One region of the Rhodococcus sp. ACT016 genome, then DNA from elsewhere that is predicted to be linked to it. Evidence: riboswitches for the same ligand, from Rfam matches in the RefSeq annotation. Region 1 holds a riboswitch; each other region holds the start of a gene.
What was found. A riboswitch is a leader RNA that binds a small molecule or an ion and turns the genes downstream of it on or off. The one in region 1 is predicted to bind cobalamin.
Positions count from the first base shown of each region.

Region 2: it holds a riboswitch for cobalamin, as region 1 does, so the genes downstream of both, ACQ5DX_RS02205 (ABC transporter substrate-binding protein) here and ACQ5DX_RS01640 (ABC transporter substrate-binding protein) in region 1, are expected to answer to the same signal.
Region 3: it holds a riboswitch for cobalamin, as region 1 does, so the genes downstream of both, glyA (serine hydroxymethyltransferase) here and ACQ5DX_RS01640 (ABC transporter substrate-binding protein) in region 1, are expected to answer to the same signal.

Region 1 covers NZ_JBEAET010000001.1:341,040-349,084, reverse strand. The annotation lists gene ACQ5DX_RS01655 (S9 family peptidase) at 1-1,410, opposite strand, end outside; gene ACQ5DX_RS01650 (phosphoribosylaminoimidazolesuccinocarboxamide synthase) at 1,412-2,296, opposite strand; gene ACQ5DX_RS01645 (MDR family MFS transporter) at 2,422-3,849, shown strand; cobalamin riboswitch at 3,861-4,045, shown strand; gene ACQ5DX_RS01640 (ABC transporter substrate-binding protein) at 4,128-5,087, shown strand; gene ACQ5DX_RS01635 (FecCD family ABC transporter permease) at 5,084-6,142, shown strand; gene ACQ5DX_RS01630 (ABC transporter ATP-binding protein) at 6,139-6,951, shown strand; gene ACQ5DX_RS01625 ((2Fe-2S) ferredoxin domain-containing protein) at 6,948-7,691, shown strand; gene ACQ5DX_RS01620 (RidA family protein) at 7,726-8,045, opposite strand, start outside.
Region 2 covers NZ_JBEAET010000001.1:459,538-467,582, forward strand. The annotation lists gene ACQ5DX_RS02195 (ABC transporter permease) at 1-345, opposite strand, end outside; gene ACQ5DX_RS02200 (ABC transporter permease) at 345-1,304, opposite strand; gene ACQ5DX_RS02205 (ABC transporter substrate-binding protein) at 1,301-2,896, opposite strand; cobalamin riboswitch at 2,902-3,084, opposite strand; gene ACQ5DX_RS02210 (pyruvate carboxylase) at 3,114-6,500, opposite strand; gene ACQ5DX_RS02215 (bifunctional 2-methylcitrate synthase/citrate synthase) at 6,670-7,791, opposite strand; gene prpB (methylisocitrate lyase) at 7,788-8,045, opposite strand, start outside.
Region 3 covers NZ_JBEAET010000001.1:448,285-456,329, reverse strand. The annotation lists gene metF (methylenetetrahydrofolate reductase [NAD(P)H]) at 1-579, opposite strand, end outside; gene glyA (serine hydroxymethyltransferase) at 729-2,057, opposite strand; cobalamin riboswitch at 2,205-2,431, opposite strand; gene ACQ5DX_RS02170 (hypothetical protein) at 2,718-2,867, shown strand; gene ACQ5DX_RS02165 (histidine phosphatase family protein) at 2,945-3,517, opposite strand; gene ACQ5DX_RS02160 (MFS transporter) at 4,313-5,758, opposite strand; gene ACQ5DX_RS02155 (IclR family transcriptional regulator) at 6,330-7,100, shown strand; gene ACQ5DX_RS02150 (Rieske 2Fe-2S domain-containing protein) at 7,241-8,045, opposite strand, start outside.

The DNA of each region.
Region 1 (8,045 bases):
TGCCGGGTCGCCGCCGATTCCCTTGCGCCGCACCACCGACAGCGGGATGCGGGTGCCGTCGTCGGCCACCGCCCACTCGCGATGCTGCTCGTAGTCGGCGGGGTCGAATCCACCCAGGACGGGTTGCGCCTTGCGCAGCACCAGTTCACCGGTGCCGAGTTGGTAGTCGTAGACCCGCGACGGCGTGATGAACGATCCGTACCCGATGCGCAGCGTGGGCTGCTCCCATTCGGGGTTGGATCCGAGGCCCACCGAGAACAGTTCCTCGTCGAACTCGATCTCGGTCAGTTCGCCGTACCCGTCCGCCGTGAGCGGCCAGATCGCCACCCGCGTCAGCACATCGCGCCGGTAGCTGAGCACCACGTGGTCGGCGAAGGTGTCGATGTCCTCGAGCCGCACGTCGTGGCGGTGCGGGATCAGGATCTCCATCGCGCTCGGATCCGCCACCGGCGCCTGCGCCAGGACGAAGTTCTCGGCCTTCTCGCCGTCGACGACGTCGTTGTGCAGGATGAGGAACCGGTCCTGGCCCGCGATCACGGCGTGCTCGGCCGCGTACTCGACGCCCTCACGGCGCGGCAGGATCACCCGGAAGTCGCCCTCGGGATCCGCCGACTCGAGGATCCAGCCCTCGGTGGTGACCTTGGAGCCGAGCCAGATCATCAGGTACTTCTCGCTGCGCGTGGACCCGACCGACACCCAGTAGCGTTCGTCGGGCTCGTGGAAGACCTGAACGTCCTCGGTCTGGGCGGTCCCGAGCTTGTGCCGCCACACTGTGTCCGGCCGCCACGACTCGTCCACCGTCAGGTAGAAGACGTGCCGGTGGTCGATCGCCCACGTCGCGCCGGGCGCGGTGTTGGGGATCTCGTCGACCAGCAGGTCGCCGGTGCCGAGGTCCTTGAACCGCATCGTGTACCGCTCGTCGCCGATCACGTCCACCGAGTACGCCAGCAGCGTCCCGTCGCGGCTCACCGAGAACGCCCCGAGCGAGAAGAACTCGTGTCCCTCGGCCTCCGCGTTGCCGTCGAGCAGAACCTGCTCGCCCTCGATCGCGACGTCCGCGGACAACTCCGGCGGGGTCCAGTCGTCGGGCCCGGCGATCGGGCACCGGCAGTGGACCCCGTACTGCTTGCCCTCGACCGTGCGGGAGTAGTACCACCAGTCCCCGAGCCGCGTCGGCACCGACATGTCGGTTTCCTGCGTGCGCGTCTTGATCTCCTGGAAGAGCTTCTCGCGCAACGAATCCAGGTGCTCGAGCTGCTGAGCGGTGTACGCGTTCTCCGCCTCGAGGTACTCGATGACCTCGGGATCCTCCTTGTCCCGCAGCCACTCGTAGTGGTCGACGAACGTCTCCCCGTGATGGATGCGCTCGAACGGCACCCGCTTGGCGACAGGCGGAGTCAGCGCTTTCATCTCAGCCCACCCAATCCTCGAACGACAGGCCCGAGATGCGCTCGTACGCCTCGATGTAGCGGGCACGGGTCGCGTCCACGATGTCCTGCGGCAGCGGCGGCGGCGGGGTGTCCGACGCGCGGTCCCAACCGGACGCCGGGCTGGTGAGCCAGTTGCGCACGAACTGCTTGTCGAAGCTCGGCTGCACCTTGCCGGGCTCGTAGCCGTCGGCCGGCCAGTACCGCGACGAGTCCGGCGTCAGCACCTCGTCCGCGAGGACCAGGTTGTTCTCGGAGTCCAGCCCGAACTCGAACTTGGTGTCTGCGAGGATGATTCCGCGTTCCCGGGCGAAGCTCGCGGCACGGAAGTAGATGTCGAGGGTGTCGTCCCGCAGCTTGACTGCGAGGTCCTGACCGACCTTGTCGACGACGGCCTGGAAGTCGATGTTCTCGTCGTGGTCGCCGAGCTCCGCCTTGCTGGCCGGGGTGAAGATCGGATCGGGCAGCTGGCTGGCCTCGACGAGCCCCTCCGGCAGCGCGACGCCGCACACCGCGCCGGTGCGCTGGTAGTCCGCCAGCCCGGATCCGGTGAGGTAGCCGCGGGCCACGCACTCGACCGGCACCATGTTCAGCTTGCGGACGACCAGCGCGCGACCGAGCACCTCCTCGGGGATGCGCTCGTCGAGCGGGTCGCCGGCGAGGTGGTGGTTACCGCCGAGCTTCTCGAAGAAGAACACGCTCATCGCGGTGAGCACCCGACCCTTGTCCGGGATCGGGGTGGACAGCACGTGGTCGTAGGCCGAGATCCGGTCACTCGCGACCAGCAGCAGGTGCTCGTCGTCGATCGTGTAGAGATCGCGGACCTTGCCGCCGGCCAGATGGGTGTAGGAGTCGAGTGAAGGACGCACGTGGCTACCCTATCGGTCCGGCGAATCGGCGCACCCCACAGCACGTGCACGATCGCCGGGAATACGCCCCCACCGAAGATCGTTAGCTTTGTTTCGGACTCGACGATCGATCGGCTGGAGGGTGGATGACGACCGACACGGTCACGAATTCGGTGGGACTGCGGTCCGAACGCGGCCCGATCCTGTTGTCACTGATGCTCAGCACGTCGCTGGTCGCGCTCGACAGCACGATCATCGCGACCGCGGTGCTCACGATCGTCGGCGACCTGGGCGGTTTCACCCAGTTCCCCTGGCTGTTCTCGATCTACCTGCTGGCGCAGGCTGTCTCGGTGCCGATCTACGGCAAGCTCGCCGACACGTTCGGGCGCAAGCCGATCATGATGCTGGGCATCGCGCTGTTCGCGGTCGGATCGCTGCTGTGCGGCATCGCGTGGAGCATGCCGGCGCTGATCGTGTTCCGGGCGGTCCAGGGCCTGGGCGCCGGCGCGGTCCAGCCGATGAGCCTGACGATCGCCGGCGACATCTATACCGTCGCCGAGCGCGCCAAGGTGCAGGGCTACATCGCCAGCGTGTGGGGCGTCTCGGCGGTGCTGGGCCCGACCCTCGGCGGCTTGTTCTCCGAGTACCTGTCGTGGCGGTGGATCTTCCTGGTGAACCTGCCCCTGTGCGCGCTCGCCGCGTGGATGCTGCACCGCAAGTTCGCGGAGCAGGCCACCGTCCGGCGGCAACGGATCGACTACGCCGGCGCGGTCCTGCTCACCGGCGGCGCCGCACTGATGATCCTCGGGCTGCTCGAGGGCGGGCAGGCGTGGGCCTGGGCGTCCCCCGCCGGAATCGGTGTCTTCGTGGTCGGCGCGCTGCTGCTGCTCGGGTTCCTCCTCGTCGAACGGCGGGCCGCCGATCCGATCCTGCCGCTGCACATGTTGACGCGCCGGGTGCTCGTCGCGAGCAGCCTCGCGTCGCTGTCGGTCGGCGCGATCCTGATGGGCCTGACGTCGTACGTCCCGACGTTCGTCCAGGGTGTCCTCGGCACCGGCGCCCTCGTCGCGGGCTTCGCGCTCGCGGTGCTCACGATCGGCTGGCCCATCGCCGCGTCGCAGGCGGGTCGGCTTTATCTGCGGATCGGGTTCCGCTCGACCGCGCTGCTCGGCAGCCTGCTCGTGCTGGCCGGGTCGGCGCTGCTGTTGCTGCTCGCGGAGAGCTCACCGGTGTGGCAGGTGGGCGCGACGTGCTTCGTGATCGGCTCGGGCATGGGCCTGATCGCCACCCCGACGCTCATCGCGGCGCAGTCCAGTGTCGATTGGAGCGAGCGCGGCGTCGTGACATCGACCAACATGTTCGCCCGCTCGATCGGCAGCGCCGTCGGCGTCGCCGTGTTCGGCGCGCTCGTCAACGCGCGCGTCGGCGACGCCGCCGAACCCGATCCGACCGACCTCGCCGGGGCGATCCACCTCGTCTTCGTCGGCATCGTCGGTGTCGCGGTGCTGCTGACCGTGTCGTCGGCCCTGATGCCGCGCGGCCGGGAAGCGGACAAGGCGGACAGCGCGGCGTAGTCCGTCGTCTATCCTCACGTTGTCGTCACGGCGAACGGGAAGTCCGGTGGAAACCGGCGCGGTACTCGCCACTGTGGGCAGGTACGTCGACTACTCGGGGTTCGACCCCAGCCACTGGATGCATCCGCATCCGGGAAGGCGTAGTCGGCGGCTATCCCTGCCGAGCCAGGAGACCGGCCGTGACGCAGACCTGCACGTTTTCCACGAGTCATGGAAGGCGGGTTGCTTTGCGCACCCCTGTTTCATCGCGAGTTCGTTCGCGTGTTTCTCGCCGAGTCATCTCCTCCGCGGCGCTATCCGTCGCTGCCGCACTGACCCTCACCGCGTGTGGCGGGTCGTCGAATTCCGGGGACGGCACCGCGTCGATCTCCCTGCAGAACTGCGGCCGCACCGTCACGCTCGACGGTCCGGCCGAGCGAGCCGTCACCCTCAACCAGGGCGCCACCGAGTCGGCGCTGTCGATCGGTGCACAGGGCCAGATGGTCGGTACGGCCTACCTCGACGACACCGTCGCCCCGCAGTGGCAGGCGGCGTACGCGCAGGTTCCGGCGCTGGACGAGAAGGACTACCCCAGCCGCGAGGCACTGCTCGAGACCAAGCCGGACCTGGTGTTCGCGTCGTACTCGAGCGCGTTCGACGAGAAGGCCGTCGGCTCGCAGGAGTCGTTCGACGAACTCGGCATCGCCACCTACGTCTCGCCCTTCGGCTGCAAGGACAAGTCGAAGCGTCCGCCGGTCGCGTGGGATTCGATCGCCACGGAGATCACCGACTACGGCACCCTGTTCGGCCGGGAATCCGAGGCCGACGGTGTGGTCTCGCAGATGCGCGAGACGCTCGCCGGCATCGAGTCGGCCGCGCTGGCGAAGGGCAAGAGCATCTTCTGGTACGACAGCAACACCGACACCCCGTACGTCGGAGGCAATGCCGGCGGCCCGCAGCTGATCATCGACGCGGTCGGCGGCACCAACGTCTTCGCCGGGCTCGACGGCGCGTGGGCCGACGGCAGCTGGGAGACGGTGCTGAAGGCGAACCCGGACGTGATCGTCCTGGCCGACGCGTCGTGGGACACGGCCGAGGCCAAGAAGGAGTACCTCCGCAACGATCCGGCGCTGAAGGATCTGAAGGCCGTGCGTGACAACGCCTTCGTCGTGGTGCCGTTCTCGGCGAGCACCCCGGGCCCGCGCCTGATCGAGGGCGCGGCACTGGTCAATGATCAGTTGGGCGGCGGCCGGGGATGAGCGTGACGACCCGGGTTCCCACCCGGGTGGCCGCGACGACCGCCACCGGGTGGTCGGTGGCGCTGGCCGCGCTGCTCGTGGTGAGCTGCGCGGCCGGCGTCGCGATCGGTGCGGCCGACCTGTCGATCGGCACCGTGGTCGAATCGATCGCCGGACGGCTCGGCATCGGCCCCGGCACCGATCTGCTGACCACGCACATCGTGGTCGACCTGCGGATGCCGCGGGTGCTCGCAGCGGCGCTCGTCGGGGCCGGCCTGGCGCTGTGCGGTGCCGTGCTGCAGTCCCTGACCGGCAATGCGCTCGCCGATCCGTATCTGCTGGGCATGTCGGGCGGCGCGTCGCTCGGCGCGGTCCTCGCGCTGACCGCCGGGGTCGGGACGGTCGGTCTGTTCGGCATGAGTGCGGTGTCGGCGGCGGCGTTCCTCGCCGCGCTGGCGAGCCTGCTGCTGGTGTTCCTCATCTCGACGTCCCGTTCCGGAACCCTCATGCCCGGACGTCTCGTCCTCGCCGGGATCGCGGTCGGCCAGTTCGCGGCGGCCGTGACGTCGGCGCTGGTTCTGCTGGGTGACCGGGACGCCGCACACCGCGTCCTGCAGTGGACGCTCGGATCGGTCGCGGGGGTGCGGTGGTCCGGTCTCGTCATGATCGCCGCCGTCGTGGCGGTGACCACCGCCGTGATGCTCGCGCACAGCCGGGTACTTGACTCGTTCGCGTTCGGCGAGCGTGCGGCCACGAGCCTGGGCACCCACGTCGAGCGATCCCGCTGGGTGCTGTACGGAGTGGCGTCGTTGTGCACCGCGGCCCTCGTCGCGCAGGCCGGCGTGATCGGATTCGTCGGCCTCGTGGTGCCGCACGCCGCGCGAATGCTCGTCGGCCCGTTGCACGCTCGCCTACTTCCGGTTGTCGCGCTCGTGGGGGCCGTGTTGCTGGTGTGGGCCGACATCGCGGCGCGCACCATCATGCCGGGTCGCGAGCTGCCGATCAGCATCGTCACCGCGGTCGTCGGGGTGCCGGTGTTCGTGCTGCTGCTCCGGCGCCGAGGAGCCCGCGGATGAGCCACCACTCCCCCGAGGTCCGCGTCGAGGACCTCACCTGGTCGGTGGGCGGCGCCACGATCCTCGACGCCGTGTCCTGCCGTGCGCCGTCGAGGCGGTTCACCGGGCTGATCGGCCCGAACGGCTCCGGCAAGACGTCGCTGCTGTCGGCGGTCGCCCGTCTCACGCGCCCCGACAGTGGGCGCGTGGTGATCGACGACCAGCCCGCCGCGGAGATGCGTCGGCGCGAGTTCGCGCGGACCGTGGCACTGGTGGAACAGCATTCGGCCACCGAACTGGAACTGACGGTGGAGCAGATCGTCGAACTCGGGGTGATCCCGCACCGGGGCGGGTGGGCCCGCCCGGCCGCCGTCGGCACCGCCGACGTGGTCACTGAGAGCCTCACCATGGCGGGCATCACCGAGCTACGACACCGATTGTGGCAGAGCCTGTCCGGCGGCGAGAAGCAGAAGACGCAACTCGCACGGGCCTTCGCGCAGCGTCCCTGCGTGTTGTTGCTCGACGAGCCCACCAACCACCTCGACGTCTCCGCGTCGATCGAGCTCCTCGACCTGATCCGCCGACGCGGCCTCACCACCGTGGCCGCGATGCACGACCTGAACCTGGCGGCGATGTACTGCGACCACCTGGTGGTCCTTCACCGCGGCCGCGTCGTCACCGAGGGCGCACCCGAGGCCGTCCTCACCGAGCAACTGCTCGCCGACGTCTACGGGCTCGACGCGATCGTGCAGCCACATCCCCGAACCGGGCGTCCGATGGTGGTGCTGTGCAGCGCCGCTGCCGAGGACGCCGAAAGGTCTTTGTCATGAACACGATCCGATCTGGTCGATGGGTGATCCTCACCGCGCCCACCGACCGCGGTGACGACCCCCGCGACCAACTCGGCGGCGCACTCGACGCGCTGCGGAAGCGCCACCCGGACACCGTCTTCCGCACCGCGGTGCTCGGCGGATCCGGACCGACGATCGCGGTCGTCCTCGACGAGGCGGCCGCCGCCGGCGCAACCGAGGTCGTCGTGGTCAGCGCGCAGACCGTGCTCGACCGCAAGATCGACGCGTGGTTCCGCCGTGTGATCGGACACTGGTTGCGCGAGTACGGAACCGGCGCCCCGGACGTTCGGCTGGCGGCACCGCTGTCCGACACCGCGACCTACACCGATCTGCTGGACGCGGCGCTGACGGGCCCGACCGCGCCCGCCCGCACCACCACTGCACCGCTCACCTCCCCCGCTTGGGACGAGGTGCCGGGCTTCGCCCGCCACGTGCTGGTGTGCCGGGGCCCGCGCTGCTCCGCCCGGGGCGGCCCGGAAACCGCAGCGGCCCTGGACGCCGCGCTCGAGGCGCGCGGACTGGGTGACGACGACGTCCTCGTCACCCAGACCGGATGCATGTTCCCGTGCTCGCAGGCACCGGTCGTCGCGGTGTACCCGGACAACACCTGGTACGCCGAACTGCGCGCCGACCGCGTCGGGCGGTTCGTGGACGAGCACCTCGTCGAGGGCCGGCCGGTCGTCGAGTGGGCCGGGGCGCGGCGTCTGCACGCACATTGACCGTCGGCCCGTTCACGATCACAGCCGTAGTCTGCTATCGCTCGGACGGCCGCACCACCGCCCACGCCTCCACTTCCATCAACATCGCCGGGTCCAGCAGGCCTGCCACGACGACCGTCGTGCCCGTGGGTGCAAGGTCACCGAATCGTCGTGCCCGCGCGGAGCTGTAGGCGCCGAAGTGCGAGGCGTCGGTGAGATAGCAGACCAGTTTGACGACGTCGCTCACGGTCGCGCCGGCGAGGCACAGGGCCGCCTCGAGGTTGGCGAAGCACTGCTCGGCCTGCTCGTGTGGTTCGTCCGAGACCACGTGACCGTCATCGCCGAGTGCAACTTGACCGGACACCACGACGAGTT
Region 2 (8,045 bases), 120 kb from region 1:
GATCATGCGTCCGAGTAGCGAATCGACCCAGCGTGGCGACAATCCCGCGAGCACCCCCACCACGAGGCTCACCGTCATCGAACCGGCGAGCACGAGCAGCGCGGAGAGCAGCGACCGTCGCAGCCCGACGACCAGTCGCGCCGCCTGATCCCGGCCGTACTGGTCTGTGCCCAGCCAGTGTTCGGCGCTGGGTGGGCGCAACTTGGCGGCATAGTCGGGCAGGTTCGGGTCCGTGCCGATCACGAACGGTCCCGCCGCCGCGATCACCGTCACGGCCGCTGCGAGAACGATCCCGATGAGCAGGGCCCGGTCCCGCGACCAGGAGACCCGTGCTCGCGCGCGCATCAGCATTCCGATCGGTTTCCCGTCGATCGAAGTCGCGGATCGATCAACGCTGCGGCGCCGTCCGCGGCCAGATTGACACCGACGTAGACAACGGTTGCGAGCATCGCGAACGCCTGGACGACGGGAAGATCCCGGGTGGCGACCGACGACACGACATAGGCGCCGACACCTGGCCACGTGAAGACGGTTTCGACGATCGCGGCGCCACCGAGGACCGCGCCGGCGCCGACTGCCACCGCGTGCAGGTAGGTCGGCATGCTGTGCGGCAGGGCGTGCCGCAGCAGTGCGCGCCGCGTGGTGGCGCCGCGGCTGCGTGCGACGTCGACGACGGAACTGTCCATCACCTCGACCAGGCTCGATCGCAGCAGCCGTGACCACGTGTCGAACAGTCCGAAGGCCAGGCACAGTGCCGGCATCGCGACCATCGACCAGGATCCGTCGAGCACAACCTTGCCGATGCCCATGTCGATGACCACCACCTGGATCAGCACCAGTCCGACGACGAAACCGGGCGTCGACGCCGAGATCAGCGCGATTGCCCGGGCCACGGAATCCGGCCAGCGATCGCGGTACCGGGCCGCCACGAGACCGAGAGCGAGCGAGAGCGCGACGGCCAGGACCAGTGCGGCGGTCGCGAGGCGCAGTGTCGGACCGAGCCTTTCGGCGAACTCGGTGGTGACCGGCCGGCCGGTGACGTACGACAGCCCGAAATCGAGGCGCACGACGCCGGCCAGCCAGTGGAGATACTGCTGCGGCAGTGACAGATCCAGACCCAACTGCTCGCGCATCGCGGACAGCTGTTCGTCGGTGGGCTCCGGGATGCCCTGCGCGCCCAGAGTCAGTCGCGCAGGGTCACCCGGGGCCAGCGGAAGCAGCATCCAGATGAGGAGGCTCGCTCCCCACGCCGCCGCGGCGGCCTGGATCAGTCGTCTGCCGGCCGCTCGGGACGTGGCCTTCACGCCCCGGTGTCGTACCGGATGTGTCGGCGCACGTTGGACACGTCGTACCCGGACCACTCGTCCGACGTCACCACCGTGAAGTACTTGAACGTGCCCGCGACCACGTACGCCTGCTCGGCGACGAGGATCTCCTGCGCGCGCTCGAGCAGTGCGTTTCGCTCGTCCTCGTCGAAAGTGCTGCGCAGCTTCTCGCCGATCGCATCGATCTCGGGGTTGGACAGACCCTGCGCGTTCGACGATCCGCCGGTGGTCCACCGGACCAGGTACGGCTGGATGGGGTCCGCGGTCCCGGACAGCGAACCGCTCAGGGCGATCGACGAATCCCAGCCGGCCGGATTCTCCTTGACCGCAGCGGAATCCTCGGCCACGTCGATCTTCAGCTCGAACCCGGCCTTGGCGACCTGGTCCTGGATGCCGATCGCGACGTCCGTGGTCTCCGGACCCTGTGCCTGCGTGACGAATCGCACGGTGAGTCGCTGCCCGTCCTTGGTGCGGATGCCGTCGGAACCGACGACCCAGCCCGCCTTGTCGAGGGTCGACTTGGCGGCCTCGAGGTCGAACTTCTGATTGTCGAGCGCGTACGGAAGACCCTCGGGGTACAGGCCCTCGGCGGCGTCGAACGAGCCGTTGCCGATGTTGTCGGCCACGCCCTGGTAGTCGATCGCCTGGGTGAAGGCCTTGCGCACGTCGAGATCGGTGAAGACGCCCTCCTTCAGGTTCATCTCGATCAGCAACGACTGCAGCGCCTTCGGCGAATTCTTCACCGCGACACCCGGGCGTCCCTCGAGCGCGAGTCGCGCGCCCGTGGACGGATAGAACGCCATGTCGGCTTCGCCGCTCTCCACGCCGGCGATGCGCGCCTGCTCGTCGGGCACGACATCGACGCTGATTCCGCTCAGCGCGGGGGTGCCCTGCCAGTACGCGTCGTAGCGGACGAGCTCGAGATCCGTGGGCGTCCACTGAGTGATGGCGTACGGCCCGGTGTAGGCACCCGATCCGACGATCTTCGCGGAATCGCCGGCCGCGGCGTCGATCGCCTCGACGTCGTAGATCTGCAGCGAGTTGTCGCGCGCCGCCAGACCCGCCGGAACCATCGCGTTGGGCTTCGGTGTGCGCAGCACCACCCTGTCGCCTTCGACGACGGCCTGGGTGCCCGACTCCAGGTACACCCGTGCGGCCTTGGACTTCTCGATCTGGCGGGTCAGCGCGGCGGCCACCGCCTGCGCGGTGACCGGCTTGCCGTTCTGGAAGGTCTGTCCGTCGCGAAGGGTGATCACCCACGTCAGGTCATCGCGCCGTTCGACGTTCTCGGCGAGCCAGGGCGTGATTTGCCCGTCCTCCTCGACCTGCAGCAGGTTCTCGGCGACACCCCAGTCGAACAACCAGTTGGTCCCGGTCGCGGCCGGATCGAGCCCGGCGATCTTGTACGAGTTGTAGATCGTCAGATGGTCGTCCGAGATGCCGTCGCTGGTGCCCGATGCACCCGACGAGCATCCCGTGACTGCGAGGGCCGCAGCGACGGTGAGGACACCGGCACGCAGCAGTGAACGCCGCCCCTGAAGGGCGGTAGATATCGAACTATTCATTTCCATCCTCGTGGCTGTCTTGGCTCGACGCAGGTGTCCTGGCTCCCGGATCGGCACTCGCCCCCGGCCTTCCAACCCGGTGGGGTCGTGGCCGAGCGTTGGGGGTTCGCTCCTCGGTGACAGTTGCGGGACAGCCCCGGATTCTCACCGGTGTTCCCTGCGTCGAGTGGCACAGTACAAGACGAATCCGGACAACCAGGACCCGACGACACGAGGTTGGGGATCAGGATTCGACGACGACCAGGAGATCTCCACCTTCGACCTGCTGCGGACCGCGCAGGGCGACCCGAGTAACCCGTCCGCTGGTCGGCGCGGTGATCGAGGCTTCCATCTTCATCGCCTCGATCGTCGCGACGGTGTCGCCGGCTTCGACCCTGTCGCCCTCGGACACCGAGATCGACACCGTTCCCGCAAACGGGGCGGCGACATGACCGGGGTTGTTCTTGTCGGCCTTCTCGGCTGCCGGGACCTCGCTCGCGATGGAGCGGTCGCGCACCGACACCGGCCGCAGTTGGCCGTTGAGGATGCACATGACGGTGCGGTAGCCGCGCTCGTCGGACTCGGAGATGGCCTCGAGGCCGATGAGCAGTTCGACACCCTTGCCGATCTGGACGCGGTGTTCCTCGCCGCGGCGCAGGCCGTAGAAGAACTGGTTGGCCGACAGTCGCGAAAGATCGCCGTAGCGCTCGCGGCTCTCCTCGAACTCTCGGGTGGGGCCGGGGAACAGAAGTCGGCTCAGGGTTGCACGACGTTCCGTGGACGCCCCGTCGAGCAGTTTTTCGTCCGCGTCCGAGAGGCCGACTTCGGCGCTAGCGGCGTCTCGACCCTGGAGTGCCTTGCTGCGGAACGGCTCCGGCCAACCGCCGGCCGGGGTACCGAGTTCGCCGCGCAGGAAGCCGATGACGGAGTCGGGGATGTCGAATCGCCCCGGATCCGCGGCGAACTCGTCGACCGACACTCCGGCCCCGACGAGATGCAGTGCGAGGTCGCCGACGACCTTGGACGACGGGGTGACCTTGATGAGTCGGCCCAGGAGACGATCCGCTCCCGCGTAGGCTGCCTCGACCTCCTCGAAGCGGTCACCGAGGCCGAGGGCGATGGCCTGCTGGCGCAGGTTCGACAACTGGCCGCCGGGGATCTCGTGCGAGTAGACGCGTCCGGTCGGGGCCGGGATGCCGGATTCGAACGGGGCGTACACCTTTCGCAGTGCCTCCCAGTACGGTTCGAGGTCGCACACGGCCTGCAGGTCGATGCCGGTGTCGTATTCGCTGTGCGCAGCGGCGGCGACGATGGCCGAGAGCGCGGGCTGACTGGTGGTGCCCGCGAGTGGTGCGGCGGCGCCGTCGACGGCGTCGGCGCCGGCGTGCCAGGCGGCGAGGTAGGTGGCGAGCTGGCCACCGGGGGTGTCGTGGGTGTGCACGTGCACCGGCAGGTCGAAGTTGCTGCGCAGCGCGGACACCAGCTTGGCGGCGGCGGGGGCGCGGAGCAGTCCGGCCATGTCCTTGATCGCGAGGATGTGCGCGCCGGCGTCGACGATCTCCTCGGCCAGGCGCAGGTAGTAGTCGAGGGTGTAGAGGGTTTCGTTCGGGTTCGCGAGGTCGCCGGTGTAGGACAGCGCGACCTCGGCGATGGTGGTGCCGGTCTCGCGGACGGCCTCGATCGCGGGGCGCATCTGGTCGACGTTGTTGAGGGCGTCGAAGATCCGGAAGATATCAACACCAGTTGCCGTGGCTTCATCTATGAACGCGCGGGTCACCTTCTCGGGGTACGGGGTGTAGCCGACGGTGTTGCGGCCGCGCAGCAGCATCTGCAGGTTGATGTTCGGCACGGCCTCACGCAGCGCCGCCAGGCGCTCCCACGGGTCTTCCTTGAGGAAGCGCAGTGCGACATCGTAGGTCGCGCCACCCCACGCCTCGATCGAGAGCAGCTCGGGGGTCATCCGGGCGACATAGGGTGCCACGGTGACGAGTCCGGAGGTTCGGACACGGGTGGCCAGCAGCGACTGGTGGGCGTCGCGGAAGGTGGTGTCGGTGACCGCCAACGCCTTCTGCTCGCGCAGCGCCTTCGCGAACCCGTCCGGTCCCAGTTCGAGGAGGCGGTCGCGCGAGCCCTTGGGCGGCGCCACGGACAGATCGATCTTCGGCAGCTTGTCGTGCGGATAGACCTTCGAGCGACGTTCTCCGTGCGGCTTGTTCACGGTGACATCGGCCAAGTACTCGAGGATGCGGGTACCCCGGTCCGCGGACCGTCGTGCGGTGAGCAGGTCCGGACGTTCTTCGATGAAGGAGGTGGTCACCTCGCCGGCGCGGAAGTCGGGGTCGTCCAGGACCGCTTGCAGGAACGGGATGTTCGTGGAGACGCCACGGATGCGGAACTCGGTCACCGCGCGGCGGGCACGCGCGACGGCGGCCTCGAGGTCGCGGCCACGGCAGGTGAGCTTGACGAGCATCGAGTCGAAATGGGCGCCGACCTCGGCGCCGAGGTTCGCGCCGCCGTCCAAGCGGACGCCCGCGCCGCCCGGGGTGCGGTAGGCGGTGATCCGGCCGGTGTCCGGGCGGAACCCGTTGGCCGGGTCCTCGGTGGTGATCCGGCACTGCAACGCCGCACCACGGATCGTGATCGCATCCTGCGACAGCCCGAGATCGGCCAGCGTCTCGCCGGAGGCGATCCGCAGCTGCGCCTGCACCAGGTCGACATCGGTGATCTCCTCGGTGACGGTGTGCTCCACCTGGATACGCGGGTTCATCTCGATGAACACGTGGTTACCGCGGGTGTCGAGGAGGAACTCGACCGTGCCCGCACACCGGTAGCCGATCTGCTTCGCGAACGCCACCGCGTCCGCGCAGATCCGATCCCGCAGCGCCGGATCGAGATTCGGGGCCGGCGCCAACTCGATCACCTTCTGGTGCCGACGCTGCACCGAGCAGTCCCGCTCGAACAGATGGATCACATTGCCCTCGCCGTCCGCGAGGATCTGCACCTCGATGTGCCGCGGATCGACCACCGCCTGCTCGAGGAACACCGTCGGATCACCGAACGCCGACTCCGCCTCCCGCGACGCCGCCTCGATCGACTCCCGCAACTGGCCGCGCTCGGCGACCCGCCGCATGCCGCGGCCACCACCACCGGCCACGGCCTTGACGAAGATCGGGAACTCCATGTCCTCGGCCGCCGCAAGCAACGCGTCGACGTCCGCGGACGGCTCCGACGACGCCAGCACCGGCAGCCCCGCCGCCTTCGCCGCCGCGATCGCCCGCGCCTTGTTCCCCGTCAACTCCAACACCTCGGCCGACGGGCCGACGAACGTGATGCCCCGCGCCTCGCACGCCGCCGCCAGATCCGGATTCTCCGACAGGAACCCGTACCCGGGGTAGATCGCGTCCGCACCGGCACGCTCGGCCGCCGAGACGATCTCCTCGACCGACAGATACGCGCGCACCGGATGACCGACCTCACCGATCTGGTAGGACTCGTCGGCCTTCAACCGGTGCACCGAGTTGCGGTCTTCGTACGGGAACACCGCAACCGTTCCGGCGCCCAGTTCGTAGGCGGCACGGAAGGCGCGGATCGCGATTTCGCCGCGGTTGGCGACGAGAACTTTGGTGAACATGACTGTGAACCTCACTGTCGGGTGATGCCGATTCGGCTTCGGCGCCAAGGCAACACAGCGACCCGCACCGAGATCTCGGCGCGGGTCGGGGTGATTCAGAAAGGGGAGCGCCCCGGGGTACAGGAGACGGTGATGCCAACGACCGAACCCCGGGGCGCAGTTCGTGGGCTCAGGCCACCACCGAGCGCTGCGGAACGCCGGTGTATTCGCTGAGCGGGCGGATCAGGGCGTTCGACTCACCCTGTTCGATGATGTGCGCCGTCCATCCGGTGATGCGGCTCATCACGAAGATCGGGGTGAAGACCTCGATGTCGAAGCCCATGAGGTAGTACGCAGGGCCGGTGGGGAAGTCGAGATTGGGCTTGATGCCGGTGGCCTCGCCCATGGTGCGCTCGAGGATCTCGTACATCTGGACCCACTTGTCGCCACCGGTCTTCGCGGCGACGTCGAAGAACGCCTTGCGCATCGTGGGGACGCGCGAGTCGCCGTTCTTGTAGACCCGGTGCCCGAAGCCCATCACCTTCTCCTTGCGGGACAGCTTGTCCCGCATCCAAGCCTCGGCACGCTCGGGTTCGCCGATCTCGATCATGTCGTGCATGACGGCCTCGTTGGCGCCACCGTGCAGCGGGCCCTTGAGGGTTCCGATCGCAGCGGTGACGGCGCTGTAGATGTCCGACAGCGTGGAGGTCACCACGCGGGCCGCGAACGTCGAGGCGTTGAAACTGTGCTCCGCGTACAGGATCAGCGACACCTCGAACGCCTTGACGATCTCCGCATCCGGGATCTCGCCGAAGCACATGTTGAGGAAGTTCTCGGCGAACCCGAGGTGGCTGTGCGGTGCGATGGGGTCGAGGCCGTGCCGGCGGCGGTGATCGGCGGCGACGATGGTCGGCAGCACCGCCATCATGCGGAGCGCCTTCTCCCGGTTGGCGGCGGGCGAGTTGTCCGACTCTTGAGGGTCTTCCGCGCCGAGGTAGCTGATCGCGGTGCGCACCACGTCCATCGGGTGGCAGTTGTCGGGCATCTTCGCCACCAGCGACAGCAGCGACCGGTCGGCGCGGCGGCTCGCTCGTTCGCGCTGGCAGAACAGCTCCAGCTGGGCGTCGGTGGGCAGGTCGCCGTTCCACAGGAGGTAGGCGACCTGCTCGAAGCTGCAGTGCTCGGCGAGGTCCTGGACCGCGTAGCCGCGGTAGGTCAGCGAGTTCGTCTCGGGCACCACTTTGGAGATCGCGGTGGTGTCGACGACGACACCTGCGAGCCCTTTGTAGATCGTCGGGACTGCGTTCGTCATTGGTTCCCTCCGAGCGTGAAGTTGAAGATTCCGGAATCGAACTCGTTGTAGCGCTCGTACTCGAGCAGTTCGTACAGCCGCGAGCGGGTCTGCATCTGATCGAGCTGCCCCTCTTGGGTGCCCGTCTCGTGGATCTCGCGCAGCCCGCGCTCGATGGCGCCCATCGCCAAACGCAGGGTGGTGACCGGGTAGATCACCGCGTTGTAACCGATGTCCTCGAGGGTCTGCGCCGGGATGAGCTTGGACTTGCCGAA
Region 3 (8,045 bases), 110 kb from region 1:
GTCCTCGACATCGAAGAACATCTGGGTGATGGAGTACTCGGCGCCCGCACGCAGCTTCTGCACCAGGTACTTGGTGTCGTGCTCGAGATCCGGCGCCCGGTAGTGCCCCTCCGGGAATGACGCGACACCGACGTGGAAGTCGCCCATATCGCGCACGAGCCGCACGAGCTCTTCCGCGTATTCGACGCCGTCGGGATGCTTGACCCACTCCCCCAACGGGTCCCCGGGCGGATCTCCACGCAACACCAGGACGTTGGAGATCCCGCGGTCCGCGTAGGCACCGCACATCGCACGGAGTTCGTCGATGCTGTGGCCGACGGCCGTGAGATGCGCGACCGGCAGCAGCGTGGTCTCCTCCGCAATCTGACCGGTCACCCGAACCGTCCGATCCCGCGTCGACCCGCCCGCGCCGTACGTCATCGACACGAACGCCGGATCCAGCCGCTCGAACGCTCGGACGGCGCGCCACAGCCGCGCCTCGGCGGCCTCGTCGCGGGGCGGCGAGAACTCGACCGAGAACGGAATCCGACCACTGCCGGACGAACGGATACGGTCCACGATCGAAGGGGTCCGGGTCACCCAACCCGCGCTACTGCGTCCCCGAACGGCATCGGGAGTCGTCTTCTCTCTGATCAATTCAGTTCCCTTGGTGAGTGATTCGGGGCCGGGCCCCGGCCGACGGCCAGCACCCCGAGGGGTGCGGGCCGTCGTGTGGGGCCGGGCCAGGGTCAGGCCTTGGGCAGCAGGCCCCAGTTCTCCAGCCCGTCGTACAGCGGGAAGTCCTGCGCCAGCTTCGACACCCGCGCACGCAACGCCGGCACGTCCGCGCCGGCACCCTGGGCGAGGGCGGTCGCGATGATGTCCGCGACCTCGGTGAACTCCGCGTCCCCGAAACCACGCGTGGCCAGCGCCGGCGTACCGATCCGCAGACCCGACGGGTTCATCGGCGGACGCGGATCGAACGGCACCGCATTGCGGTTGACCGTGATCCCGATCTCGTGCAGCAGATCCTCACCCTGCTGACCGTCGAGCTGCGAATGCCGCAGATCCACCAACACCAGATGCACGTCCGTGCCACCGGTGAGCACGGAGATGCCGTTGCCGGCGACGTCCGCGCCGCCGAGCCGCTCGGCCAGGATCCGCGCCCCGGCGAGCGTGCGTTCCTGACGGGCCTTGAACTCCGCGGTACCGGCGATCTTCATCGCCACGGCCTTCGCGGCGATCGCGTGCATCAGCGGCCCACCCTGCTGGCCCGGGAACACCGACGAGTTCAGCTTCTTCGCCCACTCCTGCTTCGCCAGGATCATGCCCGAACGCGGGCCACCGAGCGTCTTGTGGACCGTGGTGGAGACAACGTCCGCGTGCGGCACCGGCGACGGGTGCAGACCCGCGGCCACCAGACCGGCGAAGTGCGCCATGTCGACCCACAACTTCGCGCCGATCTCGTCGGCGATCGACCGGAACGCCGCGAAATCGAGGTGACGCGGGTACGCCGACCAGCCGGCGATCAGCACCTGCGGGCGCTCCCGCAGCGCGGTCTCACGCACCTGGTCCATGTCGACCACATGGGTGTCCTCCCGGACACCGTACGAGGCGACCTCGTACAGCTTGCCCGAGAAGTTCAGCTTCATCCCGTGCGTGAGGTGCCCGCCGTGGGCGAGGTCCATGCCCATCAGCTTCTCGCCCGGGTTCATCAGCGCCATCAGCACCGCGGCGTTGGCCTGCGCACCCGCGTGCGGCTGCACGTTCGCGAACTCGGCGCCGAAGACCTCCTTCGCGCGGTTACGGGCCAGATCCTCGACCACGTCGACGTACTCGCAGCCGCCGTAGTAGCGGCGACCCGGGTAACCCTCGGCGTACTTGTTGGTCAGCACGCTGCCCTGGGCCTCGAGCACCGCGCGGGGAACGAAGTTCTCCGACGCGATCATCTCCAGGGTGTCACGCTGACGCGACAACTCACCCGCCATCGCGGTAGCGACCTCGGGGTCCAGTTCGGCGAGGGACGCGGTGTTCACCCGGGCGCCGGCGTCGGGAGTGCGCATGTGATTGGTACTCATGGTGATTCGTGGGTCTTTCCGATCGATCCGAGAGGCCGCCCACGGCTGCGCCCACCCCCGAAGCCCCTGAATCGCGCGCTGACCGCGCATCGTGATGCCACGAGGGTACGCACACCCAATCCTCGAGGCGGCACACCGCCGGATGCGGCGCATCCGGCACAGTGGGCAGGTCTTCGGACTCGCAAGCGCCCACGTCGTCCGACGTGGAACCTACTGGCCGTCGCTTCCGGGCTCGAACTGGTTCTGGCCCAGCGCTGGTGACGACGGTCGTTCCTGCTAACCGCTGCGGGACAGTCCCGGACTTTCACCGGGTTCCCTCTTCGTGCCTCGCGGCACTTCGACGCCGACCGACGACCTTCGGGGCTCCAAATGGTCGAGCCGGCGAACCAACTGCGCCCGCCAGTCTAATAGAGATTCTGCGACGCTAGTCACCGATATGCGAAGCCGTCAGTGGAGTTTTGATGCCACAAGGCTTTTGGACCGCGAATGGCCACGGACAGCTCGATCGGCACCCGCCCCGCCGCGATGTGGCGAACCTCACGTTTGAATGCTGAGAGGTGCCGGTCCCACCCCTTCTATGGTGCAGTCTGGCGAACGCGAAGTGGATGTATCGCCGACGGCTCGTACAGCACCAGTGGCACTCGAAACGAAGGACACCACATGGAATTCGATCAGATCGTCGCCGTCTTCACCGCAATGGGCGATTTCGGCAACCTGCTCTCCGGCGTCGGCACCATGCTCGCAGGCGTGGTCGCATTCGGCGGCTCGGTTGCACAAGTTGCGGGCTCGGTTGCAGGTCTGTCTGCCTGACAGGAAGCCCCCACCACGTGTGGCGGGTAGGTCGACGGCACCCGCCACACGTGACCCGTGCACGACGAGATGGACCCTCAGGCGATGAGGCTGTGTGCAGTGGTGCGCAGTGTCCAACCCGGGGCGCGGTGATGCACGGTGGTGGCCGTCAACGGAGGAATGTCGATGCGCCAGAACGCTTCGGCAGGAGCGTTCAATGTGCACAACACGACTGCGCGCACGACAGCGGGGTGGGTGACGGCGGCGATTCGCTCGCCGCGGCCGCGTAGGGCAGCCATCCACGTGCCGACACGGTCGACGAGATCGGTGACCGCCTCGCCGCCGTGCGAGCGTTCGCCGGGGTCGGTCAGCCACGCCATGAGTTGGTCGGGGGCGACCGCGTCCATCGCTTGGCCGGCCCAGGCGCCGCAGTCCAGGTCGCGCAGCGCGGGCTCGGTGACGCCGGTCAGCCCCAGCGCACGGGCAGTCTGCACGGTTCGTGCCTCCGGCGCCTGGTAGACGCAACTCGGTTCGATGCCGGGCAGTCCGTCGACCTTCGCGACGGCCCTCGACCCGAGCAGGTTGAGAGGTTCGTCGGTCGGGAATCGGGCGGCCTGCATGGCATCCGTGAACGCGTGTGTGATCAGGGTGAGCCGAGTGACCGCGCTCATGCCGCCACGACCGACTTCTGGGCACCCGGTGCGATCGCACGGTCACCGAGCAACCCTGGCGCGCGCCCGGCGAATCCGACACCGACGACCGTCCACGTAGCCACGAGCACTCCTTACCCAGGAGGGGATTGCGCGCCCCTCGACCGACGGAAAGCAGCGGCGTCCGAGCCCTGACTCACACTCACAGAGAATGCTCACAGTGGCGCGACCGTTCCGGACTTTCACCGGATTCCACGGATCACCGCTCGCGCAACGATACGAGACAGCAAACGCACAGGTCAAACACCTCTTTCGCGGGCGGGTGCAGAGGTCACCCCGTCGACGAATGTCGAGATTGCCGGGTGGATCCTCGTCCCATGAATGCGATCGCGGCAACGCTGTTGCGATGGGATCGTCAAACGAGTCGGCCGATTCGGCAGGATCCCGGTGCGGCGGCGGCTACCGTTATCGTGTTCCGCTTCCGCATGTAAGCCGACGAGTAGGACCTGTCATGACGGGCACACCACACGCGCACCCCGAACGACACACCCACGAACACAGTCACGGCGGCGTCACTCATACGCACGGGCATACCGACCACGTGCACGAACACACCGAGCACGAACATGAGCACACCCATGACGGACACACGCACACGCATCCCCATGTGCACCAACGTGGCTTGGAGGACGACCACGCCCACGACCACGGTCCGGAGTAGGGAGCAACTGCGGATCGTTGCCGATCGGTCCTCGACGCCTCGGGCCTGCACCGTGATCACGGTGCAGGCCCGAGGCGTCGAATGTGATTGTGTGACTAGCCCTCGCGGCGGCGTCCGACGGTGATGCCGAAGGCCAGGATCGCGCCGAGCAGAGCGGCGCCGGCGGCCACCATGAAGGCGACGAAGAATCCGTCCGAGGAGTAGACCGGGCCGGCCGGGCCGACCGCGAGAACGTGCTGCGCCAGCAGCGCGAAGCCCACCGAGGACAGCATGCCGCCGAACATCGACTGCGACAGTCCAGTGAAGTTGGCGCCGATCGCGCGCTGATCCTCGGGCAGCGCCATCATGACCAGGTTCGGGATGGCGGCATAGATCATCGAGCCGAAGCCGATCAGGCCGTACGCGAAGATGACCTGCCATGCCTGGTCGGGAGTCGTCGCCAGAATCGCGGCGCCCGCGGCGATCAGGACGGAGCCACCGATCAGGTGCTGACGGAAGCCGATTCGCTTCGACGTGGCGCCGACGAACACGCCACCCAGAACGATCAGCATGCCGCCGGGCAGCATCCACAGCGCCATGTCGGTCACCGACAGACCGAAGCCGTATTCGGCGGCCTCCTTGGGCGTCTGCAGCAGCATCGGGATCAGCGTTGCGGTGAGCGTCGTTGCGCCGTAGGCGATACCGCCGGCGAGCAGCGTGATACCGACCTTGCGGCTGGCCAGCACATCGATGCTGATCAGCGGTTCGGGGCAGCGGCGCTCCCACACGACCCACGCGACCGCGAAGATCACGGTGACGGCCAGCGTGCCGACGGTCTTGCCGCTCAACCAGCCCCAGCCGGCGCCGAGCGACAGTGCGAGCATCACCGTGAACAGCGCGACGGTGAGCAGGAAGGCGCCCAGCCAGTCGACGGAAACCTTTGCACGAACCGGTGTCTCGGGAACGAAGAACTGAGTGAGCAGGCCACCCACTGCGCACAGCGCGAAGGAGAACCAGAACACCGACGAGACGCCCGTGTGGTCGAGCATGTATCCCGAGATCAGCGGCGCCAGCACGGTGACCACACCGACGCCCGTGTTCGCGATGGAAATCGACATCGGCTGCAGGCGCGCCGGGAAGATGTCCCGGATCAGCGAGTACCCGAGCGCGGTGAAGGCGAAGCCGACACCCGACAGGAACCGGCCCACCAGCAGGATCGGGAACGTCGGCGCGACCGCGGAGATGAGCGCACCCAGGCTCGCGATGGCCGCGGTGATCACCAGGATCCGCTTCTTACCGTAGACGTCGGCCAGCTTGCCGAGGATCGGCGATGCGATCGCGGCGGCGAGCACGAGGGCCGTCATGACCCAGACGACCTGCGTCGTCTCGTACTTCGCGGCGATCTTCGGCAAAGCCGGGGTGAAGAGAGCGAACGCCAGTGCCGCCTGCTCGGTGAGCAGAACGAGGATCAACAGGACCCGGATCCAGTACCCGGTCGAACCGCCGGAATCACCGGCGCCCCGAACCGGAGCTGCGTCGCCCTGAGAGACGGAGACTGACATTTCCCTACCTACATTCCAGTCGCATGTCCAACAGTGACCGGAAGCACATTAGGAGGTGAGACGCGACTCACCCTCATCGCTTCCCGATGAGCGGAAAGGTCACTCCGAATCGAAAGACGCAGGTCCGACGAGCCTCACGAATCGGCCGCGCCGCCGCGCCGCCGCGACGTCGAGTCGGCGATCTCGATCGCAAAATGGCCGCTGCCACGGACCATTCGTCGATCGGTCCGCATTGCTCATCTGAACTCAACCCTCTTGCACGGTTCCCCCGACACCGCCATGTAACGGCCGCCACACGGACCGCGTCCGCGACTTTTCTCATCGCAGACAGACGGCCAAGAGGCATACGACGGGCACGTCCTCACCCCCATCGGCGAACGCCGTCGACGTCGTCGATGGCTCGGGTGCCGCAGTCCCCGATCTCGTCGCTTCCCTGACCTGACACTCGCGCTGCGACGAATCGTCGGGGGCAGTGGAGCGACGCTGCTCACACTGATACAGTCTCACCACTTGATTGAACGCTTGCTCAATAGGATCGCAAACGACGCACTCAACGGAGGTTCGAAAGGTCATGACGACGACAGAAGCAAGCTCACCGATCGCAGTCATCGACCGCGTCGCGATCCTGCTGGACGCGTTCAGGGAGGCCGAGCGACTGACGCTGTCGGAGCTGTCACGCCGGACCGGGTTCCCCCGGTCGTCCACTCACCGAATGCTGCTGCAGTTGGTCCGGATCGGCTGGATCCGTCGCCACGGGCACGCCTACGAACTCGGCATGAAGATGCTCGAGCTCGGATCCCTGGCCCAGCACCACGATCGTGTGCACCAGGCGGCCCTCCCAGTTCTGCACGAGCTCCACAACGCCACCGGCCTGGTCGTGCACCTCGCGGTGCTCGACGGCACCGACGTGCTCTACCTCGAAAAGCTCGGTGGCCGGTTCACGATGTCGGTCCCCTCCCGGGTGGGTGGGCGCCAACCCGCATACCGCACCGCCATCGGCAAGGCGCTGCTCGCGAACTCACGCGTGGATGCCGAGACCATTCTTCCCGAACCCGTCGTCGGCCCGACCCAGAACTCGATCTGCGACCCGGCCCGGCTGCGTGTCGAGCTCGCCCGTATCCGCGAGCAGAGCATCGCCCACGACCGGGACGAGACGACGGTGGGTGTCTCGTGTGTCGCCGCCGCGATCGGTGACGGCAAGAACACCGTCGGCGCGATCTCCGTGTGCGGACCGACCAAGGGCATGAACAGCTCGGCTCTCGTCGCCCCGGTGCGGATGGCCGCGCTGGCGACGTGGCGGCACATGACCAGCAGCCGCGCTCGGCGTCCGATTCCGGCCTGACACCCCGATACCGAGAAGAGGGTGGGCCCGCCGACCGGCGGGCCCACCCTCTTCTGCTCCCCTCCCCAGCATCACACGAAAACGACTGCGCCCCCTGCCGATCAGGTTGACAGGGGGCACAGTCGTTGCAGCCGAAGGACTTAGACGTCCGCGACCAGCTCGACGGGCTTGACGCCATTTGCGACATTGTCCGCGACGACGTCACGCCAGTTCTGCTGAGCGCGGGTCGTGTCGACCTCGAACTCGAAGCGCTTGGTCATGTCCTCGGTGACATCCTCGACGTCCACGTAGAACTGCTGGTACCAGCGACGCAGCTGGTAGACCGGGCCGTCCTCTTCCGTCAGCAGCGGGTTCTCGATCCGGCTCTTGTGGTTCCAGATCGCGATGTCCTGCTTGAACTGGTGTTCGACACCCTCGGTGAACTGCTCTGCCATCGCCTTGGCGTCCTCGTCCGACAGACCCTCGGTCCGCTTGACGATGGTGCCCCACTGCAGCACGAACGAGTTGTTCGTGATCGGGTAGTGGCAGTTCGCCAGCTTGGTCTCGACCTTCACGTCGCCCGCAACCGTGTAGACGGTGTCGAGCATGAAGGACGGACCGAAGTACGACGCGTCCGAGATCGTCTCGGCCTCGGCCATACCCAGCTGGACGCCGGTCTGGATGTCGTCACGACCGCCCGAGCGCATCACCTGGGTCGCGACGTGACCCTCGAAGACGTTCTTGAAGTAGGTCGGGATCTGGAAGTGCACGTAGAAGAAGTGCGCCATGTCCACCACGTTGTCGACGATCTCGCGGCAGTGCGAGCCCTCGACGACGTAGGTGTTCCAGCTCCAGTCGCTCCAGCCACCCTCGTCGTAGCCCTCGATCTGCGGGATCGTGACCTCGGCCGGCGGCGGGTTGCCCTGCGGGTCGTTGTAGACGAAGAACAAGCCGTTGCGCTCGAGC